2 regions of the Streptomyces capparidis genome follow, and region 1 is predicted to be linked to the other one. Evidence: riboswitches for the same ligand, from Rfam matches in the RefSeq annotation. Region 1 holds a riboswitch; the other holds the start of a gene.

What was found. A riboswitch is a leader RNA that binds a small molecule or an ion and turns the genes downstream of it on or off. The one in region 1 is predicted to bind glycine.
Region 2: another riboswitch for glycine. It lies ahead of gcvP (aminomethyl-transferring glycine dehydrogenase); the one in region 1 lies ahead of gcvT (glycine cleavage system aminomethyltransferase GcvT).

The regions. Positions count from the first base shown of each region.
Region 1 is NZ_BAAGTD010000038.1:43,951-55,211, forward strand. Features, by position in the region: gene ACYVO2_RS26390 (electron transfer flavoprotein subunit beta/FixA family protein) at 1-123, opposite strand, end outside; gene ACYVO2_RS26395 (DUF885 family protein) at 411-1,928, shown strand; gene ACYVO2_RS26400 (enhanced serine sensitivity protein SseB C-terminal domain-containing protein) at 2,498-3,370, opposite strand; gene ACYVO2_RS26405 (enhanced serine sensitivity protein SseB) at 3,483-4,283, opposite strand; gene ACYVO2_RS26410 (AAA family ATPase) at 4,394-5,104, opposite strand; glycine riboswitch at 5,222-5,335, shown strand; glycine riboswitch at 5,336-5,454, shown strand; gene gcvT (glycine cleavage system aminomethyltransferase GcvT) at 5,624-6,688, shown strand; gene gcvH (glycine cleavage system protein GcvH) at 6,868-7,245, shown strand; gene glyA (serine hydroxymethyltransferase) at 7,379-8,656, shown strand; gene ACYVO2_RS26430 (L-serine ammonia-lyase) at 8,822-10,189, shown strand; gene ACYVO2_RS26435 (VOC family protein) at 10,328-10,864, shown strand; gene ACYVO2_RS26440 (MerR family transcriptional regulator) at 10,857-11,261, shown strand, end outside.
Region 2 is NZ_BAAGTD010000057.1:7,314-18,574, forward strand. Features, by position in the region: gene ACYVO2_RS32020 (FHA domain-containing protein) at 1-298, shown strand, start outside; gene ftsR (transcriptional regulator FtsR) at 444-1,205, shown strand; gene ACYVO2_RS32030 (bifunctional nuclease family protein) at 1,286-1,759, shown strand; gene ACYVO2_RS32035 (MerR family transcriptional regulator) at 2,099-2,716, shown strand; gene ACYVO2_RS32040 (DNA polymerase IV) at 2,810-4,273, shown strand; gene ACYVO2_RS32045 (PRC-barrel domain-containing protein) at 4,287-4,652, opposite strand; glycine riboswitch at 4,788-4,898, shown strand; gene gcvP (aminomethyl-transferring glycine dehydrogenase) at 5,099-8,035, shown strand; gene ACYVO2_RS32055 (DUF5999 family protein) at 8,327-8,524, opposite strand; gene ACYVO2_RS32060 (hypothetical protein) at 8,987-9,556, opposite strand; gene ACYVO2_RS32065 (glutamate--cysteine ligase) at 10,148-11,261, shown strand, end outside.

The DNA.
Region 1 (11,261 bases):
GAACTCGTCCATCTCGTTCATCACCGCGTCGACCGCCTCGCGGTCGAGCGTCGCGTCCTCGGCTCGCAGGGTCTTCTCGGACGCGGTGTCCGGCACCTGCTTCACACAGACGACGATCTTCATGGGGGCAGACCGACCTCTCGAGACGGAGTTGCGGGACCACCCCCGCAGGGCGGACCGTCCTTGACCGCGATTATGTTACCCATGAGTAGCCACGCCCGGTCCAGCCCTGCCCGGCCCCGGGAGCACGTGATGTCAGCCACTGCCGGACGGCCGCGGGCCGGGCGGGCCGTGCCTCCCCGGGCGTCGGGGAGAAGTGCCCGCCGCCCGGCGCGGGAGGCGGTGACGGATGTGTTCCGGCCGGTGACGAGGCATCGCCGGGCGGCCCCGGGGAGGGTTACCTTCGGTCCATGGATGATCGACTGCGCGCGGTGTGCGATCTGATGATCCCCACCGTCCGCGAGATGGCGGGGCTGCACGAGTACGACGGGCGGGTGCAGGACCTGTCCCCCGAGGGGGTGCGGGCGGGCCTCGCGGCACTGGAGCGGGCCGGGCGGGACGGGGCGCCGCGGGGCGACGCCCACGACGAGGCGCATCTGGCGGTGTTCGAGGAGGCGCTGCGGGTGCAGTTCGCGGAGCTCGAACTCCACCGCCGCGACCCCTACCCCCACCTGGCCAACCTCGAACTGACCGTGTACGACCGCGAGTACGCGCCCGAGGAGGAGCGCGCCGAGGCCCGGCGGCGGCACCTGGCGGCCTGGCCGGACGCCGTGGACGGGGCCATCGCCTCACTGGACCGGTTGTCCTCCCCGGTCGCCGGGGCGCTGCTCGGCGCGGTGCAGGGGCTCGGCGCCGACCTCGCCCCGGACCGGGGCCCGGAGGAGGCGGCGGCGCTGAAGGCCCTGGACCGGCTGGTGGCGCACGTGGCGCGCGCCGCGGAGTTCGGCGACCCCGACGCCCGGCTGGGCGGAGCCGCCCTGGCCGCGCTGATGGGCAGCCAGGAGGGCGTCGCGGTGGACCTGACGGAGCTGGCGGCGCGGGCCGACGCGGAGCGGGAGCGGCTGTCCGCGCTGCTGGCGGAGGGGTGCCGCGCCCTGGACCCGGCGCGCCCGCCGGAGGAGCTGCTGCCCGGGCTGCTGGCGGACCACCCGGCCGCCGACGAGGTGGTGGCCGAGGCGGCGCGGCTGACGGACGAGGTGCTCGCCTTCAGCCGGGAGCGGCGGCTGGCCCCGCACCTGGACGGCGAGTGCCGGGTGGGCCTCGCCCCGCCCTCGCGCCGGTGGTCGGCGGCGATGATGACGTGGGCGGGCCCGCAGGAGGCCGACGTGCCGTCGTGGTACCACGTCACCCCGCCGGAGCCGGACTGGCCGGAGGAGGAGCGGCGGGGGTGGCTCCAGTTGTTCAACCGCACCAGCCTGCCGTCGGTGACGGTGCACGAGGTGGCTCCCGGCCACTACGCGCACGGCCGTTCGCTGCGGCGGGCGCCGACACCGGTGCGGCGGCTGCTGCACTCGCTGTCCTTCGCCGAGGGATGGGCGCACTACGTGGAGGAGGTCTGCATGGAGGAGGGGTTCCGCGCCGGGGACCCGCGCTTCGCGATCGGGGTGGCCCTGGAGGGGCTGACCCGGGTCACCCGGCTGACCTGCGCGATCGGCCTGCACACGGGGGCGATGGACGTGGCGGAGGCGACGCACCGGTTCATGGCCGACGCCCACCTGTCCCGGGCGGCGGCGGCCTCGGAGGCCCGGCGCGGCACCTTCGACGCCTCCTACGGCCGCTACACCTGGGGCAAGCTCGAAATCCTCGCCCTGCGGGACCGGGCCAGGGCGTCCTGGGGCCGGGGCTTCTCCCTGGAGCGCTTCCACACCGCCCTGCTGACCCTGGGCAGCCCACCGCTGGGGCTGATGGACGCGGCGCTGAAGGAGTGAGGGAGAGGGGGTGAGGCCCGCCCGGGAGCGGCGGCCGCGAGGGGGAGCCTCGCGGGGGGGGGAGGCTCTCGGGGGGAAGCTCGCAGGGGGCGTCGGAGAGGACGACGGGCGGCCGGGGTCTGTCGGGCCGGACAGGCGCGGGTGGGCCGGGGTGCGGCCTGGAGAGGGGGGACGGCTGGGCAGTCGGGCACCACAAGACGGAGCAGGGCGGAGACGAGTACGGGCAGCCGGGCTGTCACCGAACCTCAGGCTGTCACCGCACCTCAACCACGGCCACCGGACCGCACGGACTGCGCCACCCCCGGCGCCCCGGTCCTGTTCGCCGACAACGGCAGGCAGGCGGAGGCCGCGGCCGCGCTGGTGTCACCGGGCGAGCGCCTCGGGGTGGCACCCCACACCCCGTCGGTGCACCCGACCCGGCCGCACCCGGACCGGAGCACGCCCGCAGCCGGACCGGAGCATGGCCGCACCCGGGCCGCACCCGGGTTGGCCGCTCGGGCCACCCGCCCAACCGCGACCCGCCAGCCCCGGGCCGTCGGTCGCCGCCCGGCCGGGCCGGGGGCAGGTGGTCAGTACGTCCGTGGTGCGCCCGGCTGGCCCCAGCCCGGCTGGGCGGGCCAGGCCGGGTGGGAGCCGGGGTGGGGCTGGGGCCAGGCGGGGCCGGGGGTCGGGGCCGGGCCGGGCGGTGCGGGGGCCGGGGCGGGGACGGCGCCGAACGCGTCGCGGTCGAAGAAGGGGCGCTGGACGGCCCGCATCCACATCACCACGGGGTCGTACTCGTCGGCCATGACCACGGTGGAGACCGGCAGCCCCTCGGGGGCGGCGACGACGGAGCGCTGCATCATCTGCCGGGCCGCCTCCATCGACTGCGGGCCCGGGTCGTACAGGTCGAGGCCGATCGCCAGGTACGGCTCGCCGAGCGCGGGCTGCACCCAGGCGCGGCGCAGTGAGCGGACCACCGGTGTGTGGTGGGCGTTCTGCGTCAGCAGCGCGTAGAACTGCGCCAAGGGGAGGGCGGGTTCGCTGAGCCGCAGCGGGCCCGCGGGCAGCCGGTCCAGGCCGGAGGCGATCCGGCGCAGGTCGAGCCAGGGGATGCCGACGCCGCCGCCGGGCGCGTGCGGGTTGAGCCACAGGCCCCAGCGGGTGCGGAACAGGGAGCGGGCGATGGCGCGGCCGGAGACCACCTCGTGGGCGCGGTTCCACCCGCTGGCGGTCAGCTCCCGGGCGGAGGTCACGCACGGGGCGTAGCCGTAGCCGTCCACGTCCATGTTCCCGTACTGCGCGTCGGGCGAGCCGGGCTGCCCCTGCCAGAGCAGCATCCACACCTCGCCCTCGGCGAGGGCTCTCAGCAGCGCCTCGTAGGCGTCGTACCGGCCCGGCGCGACCTGGCGCAGCAACTGCTCGACCTGGCCGGCCGCCGCCGCACCACCTCCCGCGCTCACTGTCGCACCCGCCCCTCTCCGTCCGAAGTCGAGTCCCGCGCACGGGTGTGCGCCCGCCGCCATCCAATCAGGTTAAGGGTCGGCGGCAGGCCCTTCCCCGGGGAGTCGGGGGTCAGTCCCTGACGTAGAAGGGCTCGACCCGCTCCAGCATCCAGTCGCCGACCGGGTCCTGGGCTATGTCGAGCAGCAGGCAGTTGACCGGCCACGGCAGCGGGACGGCGCCGAGCGCCCGGCCGAGCGCCTCCATGGCGCCGACGCGGTCCTCCTCCCGCCAACTGTCCAGTTCCACGCCCACGAACAGCGCCGGGGACTGCCCCTCCACGCTGGCCAGCGCCCGGCGCGCGGAGAGCACCACGGGGGTGACGGCGAACTCGCCCGCGGCCGTGGCCAGGAAGTCCACCGGCTCGTCCACCAGGTCCGGCTCCCACAGCCGCACCCGGGCCCCGGGGCGGGCCGCCCCCGCCTCCTCGTGCCCGGTCGGCCCGCTCGCCGCGGTCCGCGGGTCCACGGCCGGGCCCCGGCACAGCTCGACGACGGCCTCCGGCGGCACGGGCACGCCCACCGCGCCGTCGGGGTTGACGGCCACCCCGACCTGGGGCGGCAGGCCGCGCGCGAACTCGTGGCAGGGCGCGACCGCGAAGGACATCCCGCCCGCGGCGCGGCGCAACTGCTCCTCGGAGCTGAAGACGGGGACGTAGGGCACGCCGCCGAGGTCCATGGTGGGCAGGTCCAGGTCCCGGCTGTCCGGGCCGCCGCCCGACGGCAGCGGGATCCACACCGGGGAGCGGGACAGCACCTCCAGCAGCCGGGCCGTGGCCTCGGGCCGGCCGAGCGAGGCGGCCAGCACCTGCTCCAGCTCGTTGCAGGGGAACCCGGCCGCCGGGTAGCCGCTCTCCTGTGCCGGGATGCTCATCGCGCCACTCACCGTCTCCGCCGCTCCGCCCCCGCCGGGGCGGTCATGTCAACTGGCACCTGCCCCCGAATCTTGCCAGGTCCCCGCCGCGCCCGGCACCGCCCCGCCGCTCAGTCCCCGAACACGATCTCCCGGAGCTCCCCCACCGCGGCCCGGTCCAGCAGCACCACCGAGACGCAGCCCCGCGGCAGCCGCGCCGCCGCCCCGTCCGCCACCGCCTGCTCCGCCGCCGCGACCAGCCGCCGGGCCGCCCTGCGGTGCCGGGCGAAGGCGTATCCGGACACCCGCCGCCCCCGTGTCCGCTGCCCGTCCGCGGCGACCTCGGGCGGGACGTCGAGCACCAGCAGGTGCATGCCGCGGCCCCGCCGCCGCGCCGCGCGGGCCAGCCAGCGGCGCACCCACACCAGCGAGCCGCAGTCGTGGACGACCAGGCTCCGCCCCGTACGCACCGCCCGCAGCAATCCGTAGTAATGTGCGATCCGCACCACCGGCCGGTACACCGCGTACGGCAGCCAGTGCGGCATCCGCCGCTCGAAGCGCTCCCGCACGTCCTGGGAGTCCACGCACCGCGCCGCGCCGGGGCCACGCCCCACGGCCCGCCTCATCAGCGTGCTCTTGCCGCTGCCGGGCAGCCCCGAGACGACCACCAGGTCACCCGCCGGGTAGCGCAGGCTGCGCACCGCCGGGCCGCCTCGGCCGCGGCGCAGATCGAGCGGCCGGCCCGGCCTCGTCACCCGCGCGGCCGCACCGCCGCGCCGCCCGGGTGGCGCCGCGCCCGAAGGCGGGCATGCCGCCGTCACGTCCCCGTTCCGCCACCGCACCGGCGAACCGCCTTTCCCCGGGTCGTTGCCCGGTCGTTCAAGAAAGGGTAATGGGGACCCCTGTCAGCCGCCTGTGAGCCGTGCGATGATGATCCGGACAATTCCAAAACGGCCGTTCGAGGCCGCGCGGGAGAGTCCCCGCCGGGCGCGCGTGAGCGCGGGCCCGCGACGGGGCGCCGAAGGAGCAACTCCTCCCCGGAATCTCTCAGGCACAGCTACCGCGCGGGCGAGGCAGATCTGAAAAGCGGACCGCGTCCCGGCAGGGGCGCCGGTCCCACCCACGGTGCAAGCCGGGGCGTTCCAAGGGCGCTCAGGCGAACCTCTCAGGTTCCGATGACAGATTGGGGAGGAGATCTTCGCGACCCCTCCCCCACCCGCCTCCTCCCGGAGCCTGGAGCCTCGATGACGAACCAGAGCCACAGCCAGGGCGAGCCCCGGCCGGCGGCCGACGCCGCCCCGGCCGCCGACGCCGTCCGCCGCACGCCCCTCGACGCGGTCCACCGCCGCCTGGGCGCCACCATGGCCCCCTTCGCGGGCTGGGACATGCCGCTGCGCTACGGCAGCGAGCGCGAGGAGCACCTGGCGGTGCGCGGCAGCGCCGGCCTGTTCGACCTCTCCCACATGGGCGAGATCACCGTGACCGGCCCCGCGGCGGGCGAGGCGCTGGACCACGCGCTGGTGGGCTTCGTCTCCGCGCTGGCGGTCGGGCGGGCCCGCTACACCATGATCTGCGCCCCGGACGGCGGCATCCTGGACGACCTGATCGTCTACCGCACGGGTGATCGGCGGTTCCTCGTGGTGGCGAACGCCGCCAACGCCGAGCGGGTGCTGGGCGAGCTGCGGGCCCGCGCCGAGGGCTTCGACGCCGAGGTCCGCGACGACCGGGACGCCTACGCGCTGGTCGCCCTCCAGGGCCCGCGCGCCGCCGCGATCCTGGCCCGCCTCACCGACGCCGACCTGGCGGGCCTGAAGTACTACGCCGGCCTGCCGGGCACCGTCGCCGGTACCGAGGCGCTGATCGCCCGCACCGGGTACACCGGCGAGGACGGCTTCGAGCTGTTCGTCGCCCCGGAGGCGGCCGAGGCGCTGTGGGAGGCGCTCACCGCCGCGGGCGCCGAGGACGGCCTGGTGCCCGCGGGCCTGTCCTGCCGGGACACGCTGCGCCTTGAGGCGGGCATGCCGCTGTACGGGCACGAGCTGAGCGAGGAGACCACCCCGTTCGACGCCGGGCTCGGCCGGGTGGTGCGCTTCGACAAGACCACCAACGGCGGCGCGTTCGTCGGCCGGGAGGCCCTGGCGAAGGCCGCGGAGGCGGCCCGCCGGACGCCGCCGCGGACCCTGGTCGGCCTGGTCGCGGAGGGCCGCCGGATCCCCCGGGCGGGCTTCGCCGCGCTGGCCGAGGACGGCTCCGTGATCGGCCGGGTCACCTCCGGCGCCCCGTCCCCGACCCTGGGCCGCCCCATCGCGATGGCCTACGTGGACGCGGGCCACGCCGCCCCCGGCACCCGGGTGGCCGTGGACATCCGCGGCGGGCGCGAGCCGCACGAGGTCGTCGCCCTCCCCTTCTACAAGCGCGCCCGCTGACCCCTGCCGCGAGCCCGCCGCCGCGGCCCGCCGGGGCGCACCCGCACCGGCCGGGCCCAGGCGCGCCCGGCGGCGCGGCGCCACGAGCGTCCGGTCCCGCCAGCCCCACCTGCCCCTTCACCACCACCGGGGCACCCCACCGTCCTTCTCCACCCACGCCCATCCGGGAGAATCCCACCATGAGCACCCCCGAGAACCTGCGTTACAGCAAGGAACACGAGTGGCTGTCCGAGGCCGTGGACGGCGTCGCCACCGTGGGCATCACCGAGCACGCCGCGAACGCGCTCGGCGACGTGGTCTACGTCGAGCTCCCGCAGCCCGGCACCACCGTCGCCGCGGGCGACACCTGCGGCGAGCTGGAGTCCACCAAGTCCGTCAGCGACCTGTACTCCCCGGTGGGCGGCGAGGTCACCGAGGTCAACCAGGACGTCGTGGACGACCCGTCGCTGGTCAACTCCTCCCCCTACGGGGACGGCTGGCTCTTCCGCATCCGGGTGTCCGGCGAGGCGGACGACCTGATGGACGCCGCCGGGTACCAGGAGTTCACCGCCGGCTGAGCCCGCGCCCGGCGGCAGCGCCCGCCGACCGACCACGCCCCGTCCCCACGGGCCCACCCGTCCCCGGAAGCGCCGCGGCCACGCGCGACGGCCGCGGGCGCCGCCGGGACCCACGCGGAGATTCGAGAAACCCATGACGGTACTGAACCGCCCCCTCCACGACTTCGACCCCGATGTCGCCGCCGCGGTGGACGCCGAGCTGCACCGCCAGCAGTCCACCCTCGAGATGATCGCCTCGGAGAACTTCGCCCCGCTCTCCGTCCTCCAGGCACAGGGCTCGGTGCTCACCAACAAGTACGCCGAGGGCTACCCGGGCCGCCGCTACTACGGCGGCTGCGAGCACGTCGACGTCGTCGAGCGGCTCGCCATCGACCGGGTCAAGGAGCTGTTCGGCGCGGACGCCGCCAACGTCCAGCCGCACTCCGGCGCCCAGGCCAACGCCGCCGCCATGTTCGCGCTGCTCGACCCGGGCGACACCATCCTCGGCCTGGACCTGGCGCACGGCGGGCACCTGACCCACGGCATGCGGATCAACTTCTCCGGCAAGCTCTACAACGTCGTGGCCTACCACGTGGACGAGCAGTCCCACCTGGTGGACATGGAGGAAGTCGAGCGGCTGGCCAAGGAGCACCGGCCGAAGCTGATCGTCGCGGGCTGGTCGGCCTACCCGCGGCAGTTGGACTTCGCCGCGTTCCGCCGGATAGCGGACGAGGTCGGCGCCTACCTGATGGTGGACATGGCCCACTTCGCCGGCCTGGTGGCGGCGGGCCTGCACCCCTCCCCCGTCCCCCACGCCGACGTGGTGACCACCACCACGCACAAGACGCTCGGCGGTCCGCGCGGCGGCGTCATCCTGTCCCGGGCCGAGCACGCCAAGAAGATCAACTCGGCGGTGTTCCCCGGCCAGCAGGGCGGCCCGCTGGAGCACGTGATCGCGGCCAAGGCGGTGGCGTTCAAGGTGGCGGCCACCGACGAGTTCAAGGACCGCCAGCGCCGCACCCTGGAGGGCGCGAGGATCCTCGCCGAGCGCCTCACCCAGGGCGACGCCGCCGCGGCGGGCGTGTCGGTCCTCACCGGCGGCACGGACGTGCACCTGGTCCTGGTGGACCTGCGCGCCTCCGAGCTGAACGGGCAGGAGGCCGAGGACCGGCTGCACGCGGTCGGCATCACCGTCAACCGCAACGCCGTCCCGTTCGACCCGCGGCCCCCGATGGTCACCTCGGGCCTGCGCATCGGCACCCCGGCGCTGGCCACCCGCGGCTTCACCGCCGAGGACTTCCGCGAGGTCGCCGACGTCATCGCGCACACCCTGCGGCCGGGCCCGGACGAGGCCGCCACCGCCGGCCTGCGGGCGCGCGTGACGGCCCTGGCCGACCGGCACCCGCTCTACCCGGGCCTCACGACGGCCTGAGCCGGGCCCACCCGCCCCGCTCGGGCGGGGCACCGCCGAACGCCGTCCTGGTCACGCACACTGGACGGAGCGGCGGTGCCCCGCCGCCCGCCGCCCCCTGCCCGGGGCGGCCCCAGCACCGGGCCCGTGTCCGGCCCACCCGCACCACCAGACACCGGAGTCCCCGTGGCCATCAGCGTCTTCGACCTGTTCTCCGTCGGCATCGGCCCGTCCAGTTCGCACACCGTGGGCCCGATGCGCGCGGCGCGCATGTTCGCGCGGCGCCTGGAGAAGGAGGGCGCCCTGGCGGAGACCGCGTCGGTGCGCGCCGAGCTGTACGGCTCGCTGGGCGCCACCGGCCACGGCCACGGCACCCCCAAGGCCGTCCTCCTCGGCCTGGCGGGCCACTCCCCGCGGACCGTGGACGTCGAGGCGGCCGACGACGAGGTGGCCCGCGTCCGCGCCACCGGCCGGCTGCAACTGCTGGGCCGCCACGAGATCCCGTTCGACGAGCCCACCCAACTGGTCCTGCACCGGCGCCGCTCCCTGCCGTACCACGCCAACGGCATGACCCTGACCGCCCTCGACGCCTCCGGCACGCCCCTGCTGGAGAAGACGTACTACTCCGTCGGCGGCGGGTTCGTCGTGGACGAGGACGCGGTGGGCGAGGACCGCATCAAGCTGGACGACACCGTCCTCAGGCACCCGTTCCGCACCGGCGACGAGCTGCTGCGCATGTCCCGCGAGACGGGGCTTTCGATCTCCGCGCTGATGCTGGAGAACGAGAAGGCGTGGCGCACCGAGGAGCAGATCCGGGCGGGTCTGCTGGAGATCTGGCGGGTGATGCGGGACTGCGTGGCGCGCGGCATGTCCCGGGAGGGCATCCTGCCCGGCGGCCTGAAGGTGCGCCGCCGCGCGGCCACCGCGGCCCGCGCCCTGCGCGCCGAGGGCGACCCGGCGGCCCGCGCCATGGAGTGGGTGACCCTGTACGCGATGGCCGTCAACGAGGAGAACGCCGCGGGCGGCCGGGTGGTGACCGCGCCCACCAACGGCGCGGCCGGGATCATCCCCGCCGTCCTGCACTACTACATGAACTTCGTGCCCGGCGCCGACGAGGAGGGCGTGATCCGCTTCCTGCTGGCGGCGGGGGCCATCGGCATGCTGTTCAAGGAGAACGCCTCCATCTCCGGCGCGGAGGTCGGCTGCCAGGGCGAGGTGGGCTCCGCGTGCTCGATGGCCGCGGGCGGCCTGGCCGAGGTCCTCGGCGGCTCCCCCGAGCAGGTGGAGAACGCGGCCGAGATCGGCATGGAGCACAACCTCGGCCTGACCTGCGACCCGGTGGGCGGCCTGGTCCAGATCCCGTGCATCGAGCGCAACGGCATGGCGTCGGTGAAGGCGGTCACCGCGGCCCGCATGGCCCTGCGCGGCGACGGCCGGCACCACGTGTCCCTGGACAAGGTCATCAAGACCATGAAGGAGACGGGCGCCGACATGAAGGTCAAGTACAAGGAGACCGCCCGCGGCGGCCTCGCGGTGAACGTCATCGAGTGCTGACGGGACGGGCCCCGCGCCGCGGATTCCGCCCTTTCGCCGGGGAAGGCCCGGCCGCGGCGCCGGCAGCCGGCGTCCCCGCTGGCGCGGGCCGGGGACCGGCTTGACCCTCACGTTGCGTGAGGCTGGAGGGTGGGGTGCATGAGCGATCACTTCAGCGCTTTCGAGATGAGTCCTGTGCCCCCTCCCGGCCCGGACGCGGTTCCGCCGGAGCCGTTCCGTGGCATCTACGGCATGCCCGCGTTCGCGACGATCCCCACGAGCGATCCGGCGGCGTCGGTGGACTTCTGGACCCGCGGGCTCGGGTTCATCGAGCTGTTCGGCATCCCCGGACAGGTGGTCCATCTGCGCCGGTGGGCGTTCCAGGACGTGCTCCTCGTCCCGGCGGCGAGCGTTCCGCCGGAGGCACCGGCGATGAGCCTCACTTTCGCGTGCGTGCTCAGCCAGGTCGATTCCCTGGTCGAGGCCTGTCGGGCGCTGCGCCCGGACTCGGTCGACGGTCCACGGGACACTCCCTGGAACACCCGCGATGTGACGGTGATCACCCCCGAGAACGCGCGGATCGTCCTCACCGCGGCGAAGCCCTTCGATCCGGCCGGCGAGGAGGCGCGGAGCCTCGCCGCCGTCGGGATCACCCCACCGGGCTCCGGTCGCGGCGACAATGGGGAACATGCCTGATGTCGCCGGTGACGCCGGGGGCCTGACCGTCGGACAGGTCTCGGCTCGTCTGGGGGTGACGGTCCGCGCGCTGCACCACTGGGACGAGACGGGTCTGGCGCGACCGTCGCTGCGCACGGCCGCCGGATACCGGCTCTACACCTCCGCTGATCTGGAACGTCTGCACCGCATCGTCGTCTACCGGGAGATCGGCCTCGGCCTGGACAGGATCCGGGCGATCCTGGACGACTCGGCCGCGGACGTGCCCGGCGCGCTGCGCGCGCAGCGCGCCCAGGTCGCCGAGCGCATCGACCGCCTCCAGCGGCTCAGCGCCGGACTGGACCGAATGATCGAGGCCCATGAGCGCGGCCCGCTGCTGACCGGCGAGCAGCAGGCCGCGGTCTTCGGCCCGCGGTGG
Region 2 (11,261 bases), on a different contig from region 1:
GGCGCTGCTGATCGTGCGCCGGGGGCCGAACTCCGGCAGCCGGTTCCTGCTCGACAGCGAGGTGACCACGGCGGGCCGCCACCCGGAGAGCGACATCTTCCTGGACGACGTCACGGTCTCCCGCCGCCACGTGGAGTTCCGGCGCACCCCCGAGGGGTTCACCGTCACCGACGTGGGCAGCCTGAACGGCACGTACGTCAACCGGGAGCGCATCGACTCGGTGGCCCTGCACAACGGCGACGAGGTCCAGATCGGCAAGTACCGCCTGGTCTTCCACGCCAGCCACTGGGGGGTCTGACCGGACAGGCCACCCCGCCCCGGCGCGACGCCGCCCCGCCCGCCCCTCGTGCGGCGGGCGGGGCGCGGCCGCGGGGGCGGGGCCGACACGGGGCGCTCGCGGACGAGGCGGAGAGGAACACCCGGCCGGAGAGGATCGAGAAGCCATGCTTCGTACACCGGCGGGCGGCACCGCGCACGGCGCCGCCACCGCGGGCCCCCAACTGCTGAGCATCGGCGCGGTGCTCAACCAGCTCCGGGACGAGTTCCCCGAGGTCACCATCTCCAAGATCAGGTTCCTGGAGGCGGAAGGGCTGGTCGAGCCGCAGCGCACCCCGTCGGGCTACCGCAAGTTCAGCCCGCGGGACGTGGACCGGCTGGCCTACGTGCTGCGGATGCAGCGCGACCACTACCTGCCGCTGAAGGTGATCCGCGAGCACCTGGACGCGCTGGACCGCGGGGAGCCGGTGCCGCTGCCGGCCCCCGCCGAGCGCCGCACGGCCGCCCCGGGCGACGAGGCCGCGGAGCTGTTCGACGCGGGCGGCGACAGCCCTTTCCACGGGCCCCGGCTCGGCCGCGCCGAGCTGCTCGCCGCCACCGGCGTCACCGAGCAGGAGCTGGCCGACTGGGAGAGTTACGGGCTGGTGGAGTCCGCGTCCGACGGCTCCTACGGCGGCGACATGGTCACCGTGGTGAAGATCCTCGCCGAGTTGGGCCGGTACGGCTTCGAGCCCCGCCACCTGCGCGCGGTTAAGGCGGCGGCCGACCGTGAGGTCGGCCTGGTGGAGCAGATGGTCGCCCCGCTGCGGCGGCACCGCAACCCGCAGACGCGCGCCCACGCCGAGGCCACCGCCCGCGAGCTGGCCACCTTGGCGGTGCGGCTGCACGCCGCGCTGGTCCAGTCGGGACTGCGGGTGCGCATGCTCTGACCTGCCCACCCGGCCGGGGACCGGGGTGCGCGGCCCTGCCCGACTACCCAAACCGGGCGGGCACGGCCTAGGGTTGCTGTGTGAACGAGCTCGACGTCGTGGGCGTCCGGGTCGAGATGCCCTCCAACCAGCCGATCGTGCTCCTGCGGGAAGTGGGAGGCGATCGGTACCTGCCCATTTGGATCGGACCCGGGGAAGCCACAGCCATCGCCTTCGCGCAGCAGGGCATGACGCCTGCGCGCCCGTTGACGCACGACCTTTTCAAGGACGTGCTGGAGGCCGTCGGCCAGCAGCTCACCGAGGTCAGGATCACCGACCTGCGCGAGGGCGTGTTCTACGCGGAGCTGGTCTTCGCCAGCGGTGTGGAGGTGAGTGCCAGGCCGTCCGACGCCATAGCGCTCGCCCTGCGCACCAACACGCCCATCTACGGCAGTGACGGTGTGCTGGACGACGCCGGGATCGCCATCCCGGACGAGCAGGAGGACGAGGTGGAGAAGTTCCGCGAGTTCCTCGACCAGATCTCACCCGAGGACTTCGGCACCAGCAACCAGTGATGCCGCGAGCCGGCCGCGCCCGCCTCCGGGGCGCCGCCGGCGCGGGCGGGACCCGCCCGTCCTCACCCCTGCCCCGGTGGCGCGGGTGGACCGCGCAGGACCGCGTGGCGGCCTCCGCGCGGCCATTCGGCTAGGCTTACCCCGCCCCGGGTCACGTCAAACCACTCGCGGGGTTGATATCACTCGGCGTGCCGAGTGTGGCGATCGTTGACGCACCCCCAGTGACTGCCTACCGTCGTGAAGGAAGGTCCCGGAAGGCTCTCGCTTGACGGCGTTGCCGGGCATCGGGCCGGATTTTCCGCGCGGTGCGTCCGGGATTGCGAACTTACGGAGGTCGGCGTGAGAAGCACCGGCGGCGGTACGGCCCCGGGGGACGGATTCCTCCCTCGCGGCGCTGTGGCCCATCGCTCTCCCCGGTTCCGGGCGGAGGAGGGGGCGGCCGCGGCGGGGGCCGCGCCGGACGCGGAGGTGATCGGCTACCGCGGCCCCACGGCGTGCGCGGCCGCCGGCATCACGTACCGGCAGCTCGACTACTGGGCGCGCACCGGCCTGGTCGAGCCGAGCGTGCGCCCGGCGCACGGCTCCGGCACCCAGCGCCTGTACAGCCTGCGCGACGTCGCCGTGCTGAAGATCGTCAAGCGGCTGCTGGACACCGGCGTGTCCCTCCAGAACATCCGCACCGCGGTGCGCCACCTGCGCTCCCGCGATCTCGCCGACCTGCGGCGCATGACGCTGATGTGCGACGGCGCCACCGTGTACGAGTGCGCCTCGCCCGACGAGGTGGTGGACCTCCTCCAGGGCGGTCAGGGCGTGTTCGGCATCGCCGTGGGCGTGGTGTGGCGCGAGGTCGAGGCCGCGCTCACCCAACTGCACGGGGAGCGGGTGGACACCGGCGAGACGCTGGTCGGCCACAACCCCGAGGACGAGCTGGCCCGGCGCAGGAACCGCGCGGGCTGAGGCACCACGGGGCGGCGCCGCCCGCCGCGGGCACCGTTTCCTCGCTCCGGCCTCGATCCGGCGGATGTCAGTGCCGTGCGCGACCATCGGGGTGTGAGGTCCGCGCCGACGATCCTGCACCTGGACATGGACGCTTTCTACGCGTCCGTGGAGCAGGCGGCCAAGCCCAGCCTGCGCGGCAAGCCCGTCATCGTCGGCGGCCTGGGGCCGCGCGGTGTGGTGGCCACGGCCTCCTACGAGGCGCGGCGCTCCGGGGTGCACTCGGCGATGGCCATGGCCCACGCGCGGCGGCTGTGCCCGCACGCGGCGTTCCTGGTGCCCCGCTTCTCCGTCTACCGGCAGGTGAGCGACACGGTGATGGGGCTGCTGCGGGAGCTGTCCCCGCTGGTGGAGCCGCTCAGCCTGGACGAGGCGTACCTGGACCTGGAGGAGGGCCCGCACGGGGCGCTGCTGCGGCAGCCCGACCGGCGGGCGGTCTCCGCGGTGGCGCGGGCACTCGCGGAGGACCTGCGCGGCGACATCGCCGCGGCGACGGGCCTGACGGCGTCGGTGGGCCTGGCCGGGACGAAGATGCTGGCCAAGATCGCCTCCGAGCGGGCGAAGCCGGACGGGCTGCTGGTGATCGAGCCGGGCACCGAGCGGGCGCTGCTCGACCCGCTGCCGGTGCGGGTGCTGCCCGGGGTGGGCCCCGCCACGGACGAGCACCTGCGCCGCGCCGGCATGGCCACCGTCGCCGATGTGGCGGCGGCGGGCGAGGCGGAGCTGGTGCGGCTGCTCGGCAGGGCGCACGGGGCCGGCCTGTACTCGATGGCGGTGGGGCACGACGACCGTCCGGTGGTCGCCGAGCGGGAGGCGAAGTCGGTGTCCGTGGAGGACACCTTCGACGAGGACCTGGCCGACCGCGACCGGGTGCGGCACGAGATCGACCGCCTCGCCGAGCGGTGCGTGCGCAGGCTGCGGGACTCCGGCCGGTCGGGGCGGACCGTGGTGGTCAAGGTGCGGCGCTTCGACTTCTCCACCCTCACCAGGTCCGAGACGCTGCGCGCCCCGACGGACGACCCGGCGGTGGTGCTCGAGGTGGCCAGGCGCCTGGTGGACTCGGTGGACACCACCGGCGGGGTGCGGCTGCTCGGCGTGGGGGTGAGCGGTCTGGCGGACTTCACCCAGGAGGACCTGTTCGCGCAGGTGGCGGGGGAGGCCGCGGCGTCGGCCGGGCCCGGGGCCCCCGGGGAGGCGGAGGGCGGGGCCGGGCCGTCCGGCGCGGTGGCGGCGGTGGCGTCCGCCCCGGCCGGACCCCTCGCGGCGGTGCGCGGGGCGCCGGAGCGACGGTGGCTGCCGGGGCAGGACGTGCGGCACGCGGAGCTCGGGCCGGGGTGGGTGCAGGGCAGCGGCGTGGGCCGGGTGACCGTCCGGTTCGAGACGCCGTGGTCGGCGCCGGGACGGGTGCGGACCTTCCCGGTGGACGACCCGCAACTGGCGCCGGGCGAGCCGCTGCCGCTGCGGGGCGGAGGCGGGGAGGGAGCGGGGGAGGAGGAGGGGGACGCGGAGGGTCAGTGACGTGCGGGGGCGGTCACTCGACGTCCCCGGCCAGTTCGCCCTCGCGGGCGCACTCGGACGGCTCCGCGTCGACGTCCAGGTGGTAGTGGCGGTAGAGCTGGAGCTCCTGCTCGGGCGAGAGGTGGCGGCCCACGCCGAAGTCGGGGGCGCACCGGATCAGCGCCTTGTCGTAGGGGACGCGCAGGTTTCCGCCGACGACGACGCTGGGCTCCAGGGGGACGAAGGCGTCCCGGCCGAACAGGCCGGTGCGCACGGCCGCCCACTCGGGCTCGCCCGTGGCGTCGTCCAGGTACACCTCGTCAACGGTGCCGATCTTGGCGCCGTTGCGGTCGAACGCCTTGCGGCCGATCAGGTCACGCGGATCGATGTCGGTCTGCACGGTGGTCCTCCAGCGGTTCGCGGGGCGCGGACGGCCCCGCGGTAATCCCACCAAAAGGCACAAAACGTCCGGTGTCGAGTCGAGGCGGCCGAAGGGATCCCTCGAGTACGGCGCTGATAGGGTTGAAGTGGCTGTTGACGTCGCGCGGGAGAGTCCTTCGCTCCTGGGGCACCCGTCCCTGGGGCAAGGCGCCGAAGGAGCAAATCCTCCCCGGAATCTCTCAGGCATCCGTACCGCGCGGTCGAGGTCACTCTGGAAAGCAGGGCGGGCGACGGGCGCGTGCACCGGACCCCTCCCTCACCGACGGTGCAAGCCGGGTCCCCCGCGGGGAGCCCGGTGAAGCTCTCAGGTCGTGACGCCCGCGTCGCGCTGACAGAGGGGGAGGCCGCCGGGCACACGCCGTTGTGTTGCCCCTCACAGGTCGCACGACCAGGAGGCCTCCGCAGATGACTGCCACCCCGAGCAGCGGACCCGACAGGCGGTCCCTCGCCGACCTCGAGCGCGGCACGCCCTTCGAACGGCGCCACATCGGGCCCGACGACGCCGACCGCGCCAAGATGCTGGCCCACGTCGGCTACGGCTCGCTGGACGAGCTGACCGCCGCCGCGGTGCCCGCCGCCATCCGGTCCGCCGAGTCGCTCGCCCTGCCGCAGGCCCGCACCGAGGCCGAGGTCCTGGCCGAGCTGCGTGAGCTCGCCGACCGCAACCAGGTCCTGCACTCCATGATCGGCCTGGGCTACCACGGCACCTTCACCCCGCCGGTCATCCTGCGCAACGTGCTGGAGAACCCGGCCTGGTACACCGCCTACACCCCCTACCAGCCGGAGATATCGCAGGGCCGGCTCGAGGCGCTGCTGAACTTCCAGACGATGGTGGCCGACCTGACCGGCCTGCCCACCGCCGGGGCGTCCCTGCTGGACGAGGGCACCGCGGCCGCCGAGGCCATGGCGCTGGCCCGCCGCGTGTGCCGGGTCAAGGCGCCCTCCGCGGACAGCCAGGGCCTGTTCCTGGTGGACGCCGACTGCCTGCCGCAGACCATCGCCGTGGTGCGCACCCGCGCCGAACCGCAGGGCATCGAGGTGCTCGTCGCCGACCTGTCGGACGGCCTGCCCGACGGGCTCGCCGAGCGCGGCCTGTTCGGCGTGCTGCTCCAGTACCCGGGCGCCTCGGGCGCCGTGCGGGACCCGGCGCCCGTCGTCGAGCGGGCGCACGAGCTCGGCGCCGTCGTCACGGTGGCCGCCGACCTGCTGGCGCTGACCCTGCTGAAGTCCCCCGGCGAGCTCGGCGCGGACATCGCGGTCGGCTCCAGCCAGCGCTTCGGCGTGCCCATGGGCTTCGGCGGGCCGCACGCGGGCTACATGGCGGTGAAGGAGGCGTTCGCCCGCAGTCTGCCGGGGCGCCTGGTCGGCGTGTCCGTGGACGCCGACGGCGACCGCGCCTACCGGCTCGCGCTCCAGACCCGCGAGCAGCACATCCGCCGGGAGAAGGCCACCAGCAACATCTGCACCGCCCAGGTGCTGCTCGCCGTCATGGCCGGGATGTACGCGGTGTACCACGGGCCCGACGGGCTGCGCGCCATCGCCCGGCGCGTCCACCGCTACGCCGCCGTCCTCGCCGCCGGCCTGCGCGCGGGCGGCGTGGAGGTGGTGCACGAGGCGTTCTTCGACACGGTGACCGCGCGGGTGCCCGGCCGGGCCGCGGACGTCGTGGCCGCGGCCCGGGCCGCCGGGGTCAACCTGCGGCAGGTGGACGCCGACCTGGTCGGCATCGCCTGCGACGAGACCACCGGCCGCGCCCAGCTCGCCGCCGTGTGGCGCGCCTTCGGCACGGCCGGCGACGCCGGGGCGCCGGACGTGGACGCGCTGGACGAGGCGACCGCCGACGCCCTGCCGGACGGCCTGCTGCGCCAGGGCGAGGTGCTCACCCACCCGGTGTTCCACCGCCACCGCTCCGAGACGGCGATGCTCCGCTACCTGCGCCGCCTCGCCGACCGCGACTACGCGCTCGACCGCGGCATGATCCCGCTCGGCTCGTGCACGATGAAGCTGAACGCCACCGCCGAGATGGAGCCGATCACCTGGCCGGAGTTCGGCGCGCTGCACCCGTTCGCCCCCGCCGAGCAGGCCGAGGGTTATCTGACGCTGATCCGCGAGCTGGAGGACCGGCTGGCGGAGGTCACCGGCTACGACCGGGTCAGCCTCCAGCCCAACGCCGGGTCGCAGGGCGAGTTCGCCGGGCTGCTCGCCGTGCGCGCCTACCACCGGGCGAACGGTGAGGCGCAGCGCACCGTCTGCCTGATCCCGTCCTCCGCCCACGGCACCAACGCGGCCAGCGCCGCCATGGCGGGCCTGAAGGTCGTGGTGGTGAAGACCAGCGACGACGGGGACGTGGACCTGGCCGACCTGCACGCCAAGATCGACGCGCACCGGGACACCCTGGCCGTGCTGATGGTCACCTACCCCTCCACGCACGGCGTGTTCGAGGAGCACATCGCCGACGTGTGCGCGGCCGTGCACGAGGCCGGCGGGCAGGTGTACGTGGACGGCGCCAACCTCAACGCCCTGGTGGGGCTGGCCCGTCCGGGGAAGTTCGGGGCGGACGTGTCGCACCTGAACCTGCACAAGACCTTCTGCATCCCGCACGGCGGCGGCGGCCCCGGCGTCGGCCCGGTCGCGGTGCGCGCCCATCTGGCGCCGTACCTGCCGAACCACCCGCTCCAGCCCGCCGCGGGTCCGGAGACGGGCGTAGGGCCGATCTCCGCCGCGCCGTGGGGCTCGGCGGGCATCCTGCCGATCTCCTGGGCGTATCTGCGGCTGATGGGCGCTGAGGGGCTGAAGCGGGCCACCCAGGTGGCGGTGCTCAGCGCGAACTACGTCGCCAAGCGGCTCGCGCCCTACTACCCCGTGCTCTACACCGGCCCCGGCGGCCTGGTGGCGCACGAGTGCATCGTGGACCTGCGCCCGCTGACCAAGGCGACCGGCGTGACCGTGGACGACGTGGCCAAGCGGCTCATCGACCACGGGTTCCACGCGCCGACGATGTCGTTCCCGGTGGCCGGAACCCTGATGATCGAGCCCACCGAGAGCGAGGACCTGGCCGAACTCGACCGGTTCTGCGAGGCCATGATCGCCATCCGCGGGGAGATCGACCGGGTGGCGGCGGGCGAGTTCCCCGTGGAGGACTCACCGCTGCGCGGCGCGCCCCACACCGCCGCGGTGCTGGCCGGGGAGTGGGCGCGGCCCTACTCGCGGCAGGAGGCGGCGTTCCCGGGCACGGTGTCCGCGGCGGACAAGTACTGGCCGCCGGTGCGCCGCATCGACCAGGCGTTCGGTGACCGCAACCTGATGTGCTCGTGCCCGCCGCTGGAGGAGTACGACGGCTGAAATCCGCCGGGGCGGCGCGCGGCGCGGCCCCGGGGGAGGGCGGAGTGGGGCCGGTGCGGCGGTGACGCCGTGCCGGCCCCGTTTTTCGAATGACCGCCGTTGCCCACGACGGCCGCTTCGCGTGACGGTGCACGCCGCGCCGCGGAGGGGCGCCCGCCGGGTGCGGGCGCGCGGCGCCGGCGAAGCCGTCCGGCTCCGGGCCGGGTGGCCCTGCCGGGCGGCTTCCGAGGAGGTGTGGCGCTGTGGTGCCGGGCCGCGGGGACGTGCGCCGCACGTCCGGGCGGTGCCGGTTCAGGCGGCGACGAGCTTGGCCAGCGGCCGGTGCGGAGCGATGATCTGCCCGTCGGGCAGCAGCTCCCCGGTGTCCTCGAAGAGCAGGACGCCGTTGCAGAGCAGGCTCCAGCCCTGCTCCGGGTGGCGCGCGACGGTGTGCGCGGCCTCACGGTCAGGGGAGTCCGCGGTGGGGCAGGGTGGCTGGTGCTGGCACATGGTGGACATGGTCTTTCGCTGCGTTGTGGTCATGGCGCGGCTTGAGGGAGTGTGCATGGCCGCTTCCCCCGTTCGGAAGTGACGTACGACGGTCGGAGCGCCGGACGGCGCCTGCCGGATCTCAGTGTTGCCCCGGCGGCTCGTCCGCGCACGGATTTCCTCCGAGCTGTTGTTCGCTTTTTTCTCTCCGGTCGCTTTTCCCGGGTGCTTTCCGGATGCGGGTGTGGCTGCGACACGGTCACCGGCGCCGCCGGTCCTCGTGTCGCGGATCTTGCTGCGCCCGGGGGCGGCCGGGACCGCCCCTGCTTCGTCAGACGCCGCACCCACGCTAGCGGTTGCCCGCTCGGCGGTGATCCATATCAGCCATCCGCGCGCGGGTGCAAACGCGGCCGGGCCCGCCCCGCGCGGACGCGGAGCGGGCCCGGTGCGCCGGCGCCCCGGGGGCGCCGCGGAGTCCGGGGTTCAGGCGGAGCTGGCCAGCAGGGACGCGCCGGAGGGGAGGCGCGGGGCCAGCGCGGGCAGCAGATCCGCCGCGCGGTGCACGCGGTGCGCCGCGATGCCGGGGGGTGCCGGGGCCAGCGGGACGAGCAGATCCTCCGCGTGGTCCTCGGCGGAGTCGTCGTGCAGCCACAGCGCCAGCATGTACAGGCCGGGGACGGAGAGCATGCGGGGCTGGTGGCGGCCCTTGAGGGACTGCGCCTGGCCGAGCGCGCGGTAGGTGGAGACCAGGAACGGGCCCTGGCCGAAGTGGGAGAAGGCCCAGCCGTCGGGGGTCTGGAGCGTCTCCGCGACCGCGACGGGCGTGTCGCCCGCGTTGATCAGGAAACGCCACCCCGTACGGCGGGCGGCGGCGAGCGCGCGGTGGCCGTCGGTGCAGTGCTCGAGGACGTGGACGGGGTGCGGGTGCGAGGTGGTCACCGGACCTGGGGTGGCGTGCAGGGCCGGGGCGGTGCGGGTGGCGGCGGGGGAGTTGAGGGCTGCCAGTACCGCCCGGAGGGCGGGGGCGGGAGCCGGCGGGGTGTACAGCGGCATGACGGATCGCCTCTCACTGGTGGAGTGGGCGTACGAAAGGGTGCGGACGGCGCTGTCGGCAGGTCGGCAGAGCACACCGGGCTTGCGGGGTGGGGGTCGCGGATGCGCGGTGGTGCGGGGATGGCATGCGGACCCCTTCCCTGGGCCATGGCGTGCGCGCGCCATAGGGTGGGTCGCGGGATGTCTGCCTTGAGGGTGGAGTTTATACGACATTTGTTCCCGCAATGTTTCCTCTACTAATCCCCCGGATGACCTGCAAGGGGATTACCGGCCGTGATCAGTAGAGGTCAAAGCCCTGGTGGCGGAGATGGTGGCTGCTCCTGGCTGCGGATTCCCTCCGATTGCGGATGGCTGGTTCCGGGTAGACGAGTCCTCTGGCATGTGTGCCAGGGATAACCCCCTTTCCCATGCCCGTGTTCCATGTCCGGGCCGTTACTGCCAGAGGAATATGCCGTACGGCGCCGGGCAGGCGCCGCCCAGGTGACGGCGGGCGACCCGGCCTTATGGATCATGGTCGCTGGGCAGTATTTGTCGCTGGGCGCATCCAGGGCAGCAGGGTCTGGAGCGGGGTCCACGGAAAGGGGAGCCTCGGTGGGAGAGAAGGTCGGGGTCAGCGCGTTCGACCTCTCCGATCGGCAGCGGTACCGGCGCAAGCTGCGCCTGTGCCTGTCCGCGCTGGAACGGCTGCTGCGGGAGAAGAGGTTCGACCGGCCGCGGAACCTGATGGGTCTCGAGCTCGAACTGAACCTGGTGGACGCCGCGGGGCTGCCGCGGATGGTCAACGACGAGGTGCTGGAGCGGATAGCCAGCCGCGACTTCCAGACAGAGCTGGCGCAGTTCAACCTCGAGGTGAACGTCACCCCGCACCGCCTCGGCGGCCGGGTGCTGGACGAGCTCGCGGAGGAGCTGCGCACCTGCCTGGCCTACGCCGACCGCAAGGCGCAGGAGGCCGGGGCGCGGATCGTGCTCGTGGGCATCCTGCCCACCCTCGGCTCCGAGGACCTGGTCAAGTCCACCCTCTCCCGCGCCGACCGCTACCGACTGCTCAACGACCAGATCCTCGCCGCGCGCGGCGAGGACCTCTCCCTGCACATCGAGGGCGTGGAGCGCCTCGCCGTGACCTCGGCGTCGATCGCCCCCGAGGCGGCCTGCACCTCCCTCCAACTGCACCTCCAGGTCACCCCCGGCCGGTTCGCGCAGGTGTGGAACGCGGCCCAGGCCATGGCCGCCGCCCAGGTGGCCGTCGGTGCCAACTCGCCGTTCCTGTTCGGGCGCGAGCTGTGGCGCGAGACCAGGCCGCCGCTGTTCGAGCAGGCCACCGACACCCGGCCGCAGGAGCTGAAGGCGCAGGGCGTGCGCCCGCTGGCCTGGTTCGGCGAGCGCTGGATCGACTCCGTCCTCGACCTGTTCGAGGAGAACGTCCGCTTCTTCCCCTCGCTGCTGCCGATCTGCGACGACGAGGACCCCGAGCGGGTGCTCGACGGCGGCGGCGTGCCCGCGCTGCGGGAGCTGGTGCTGCACAACGGCACCATCTACCGCTGGAACCGCCCGGTGTACGACGTGTCGGGCGGCGTGCCGCACCTGCGCGTGGAGAACCGGGTGCTGCCCGCGGGGCCGACCGTGACCGACGTGCTGGCGAACACCGCCTTCTACTACGGCCTGGTGCGCTCGCTCGCCGAGGAGTCCCGGCCGATCTGGACCCGGC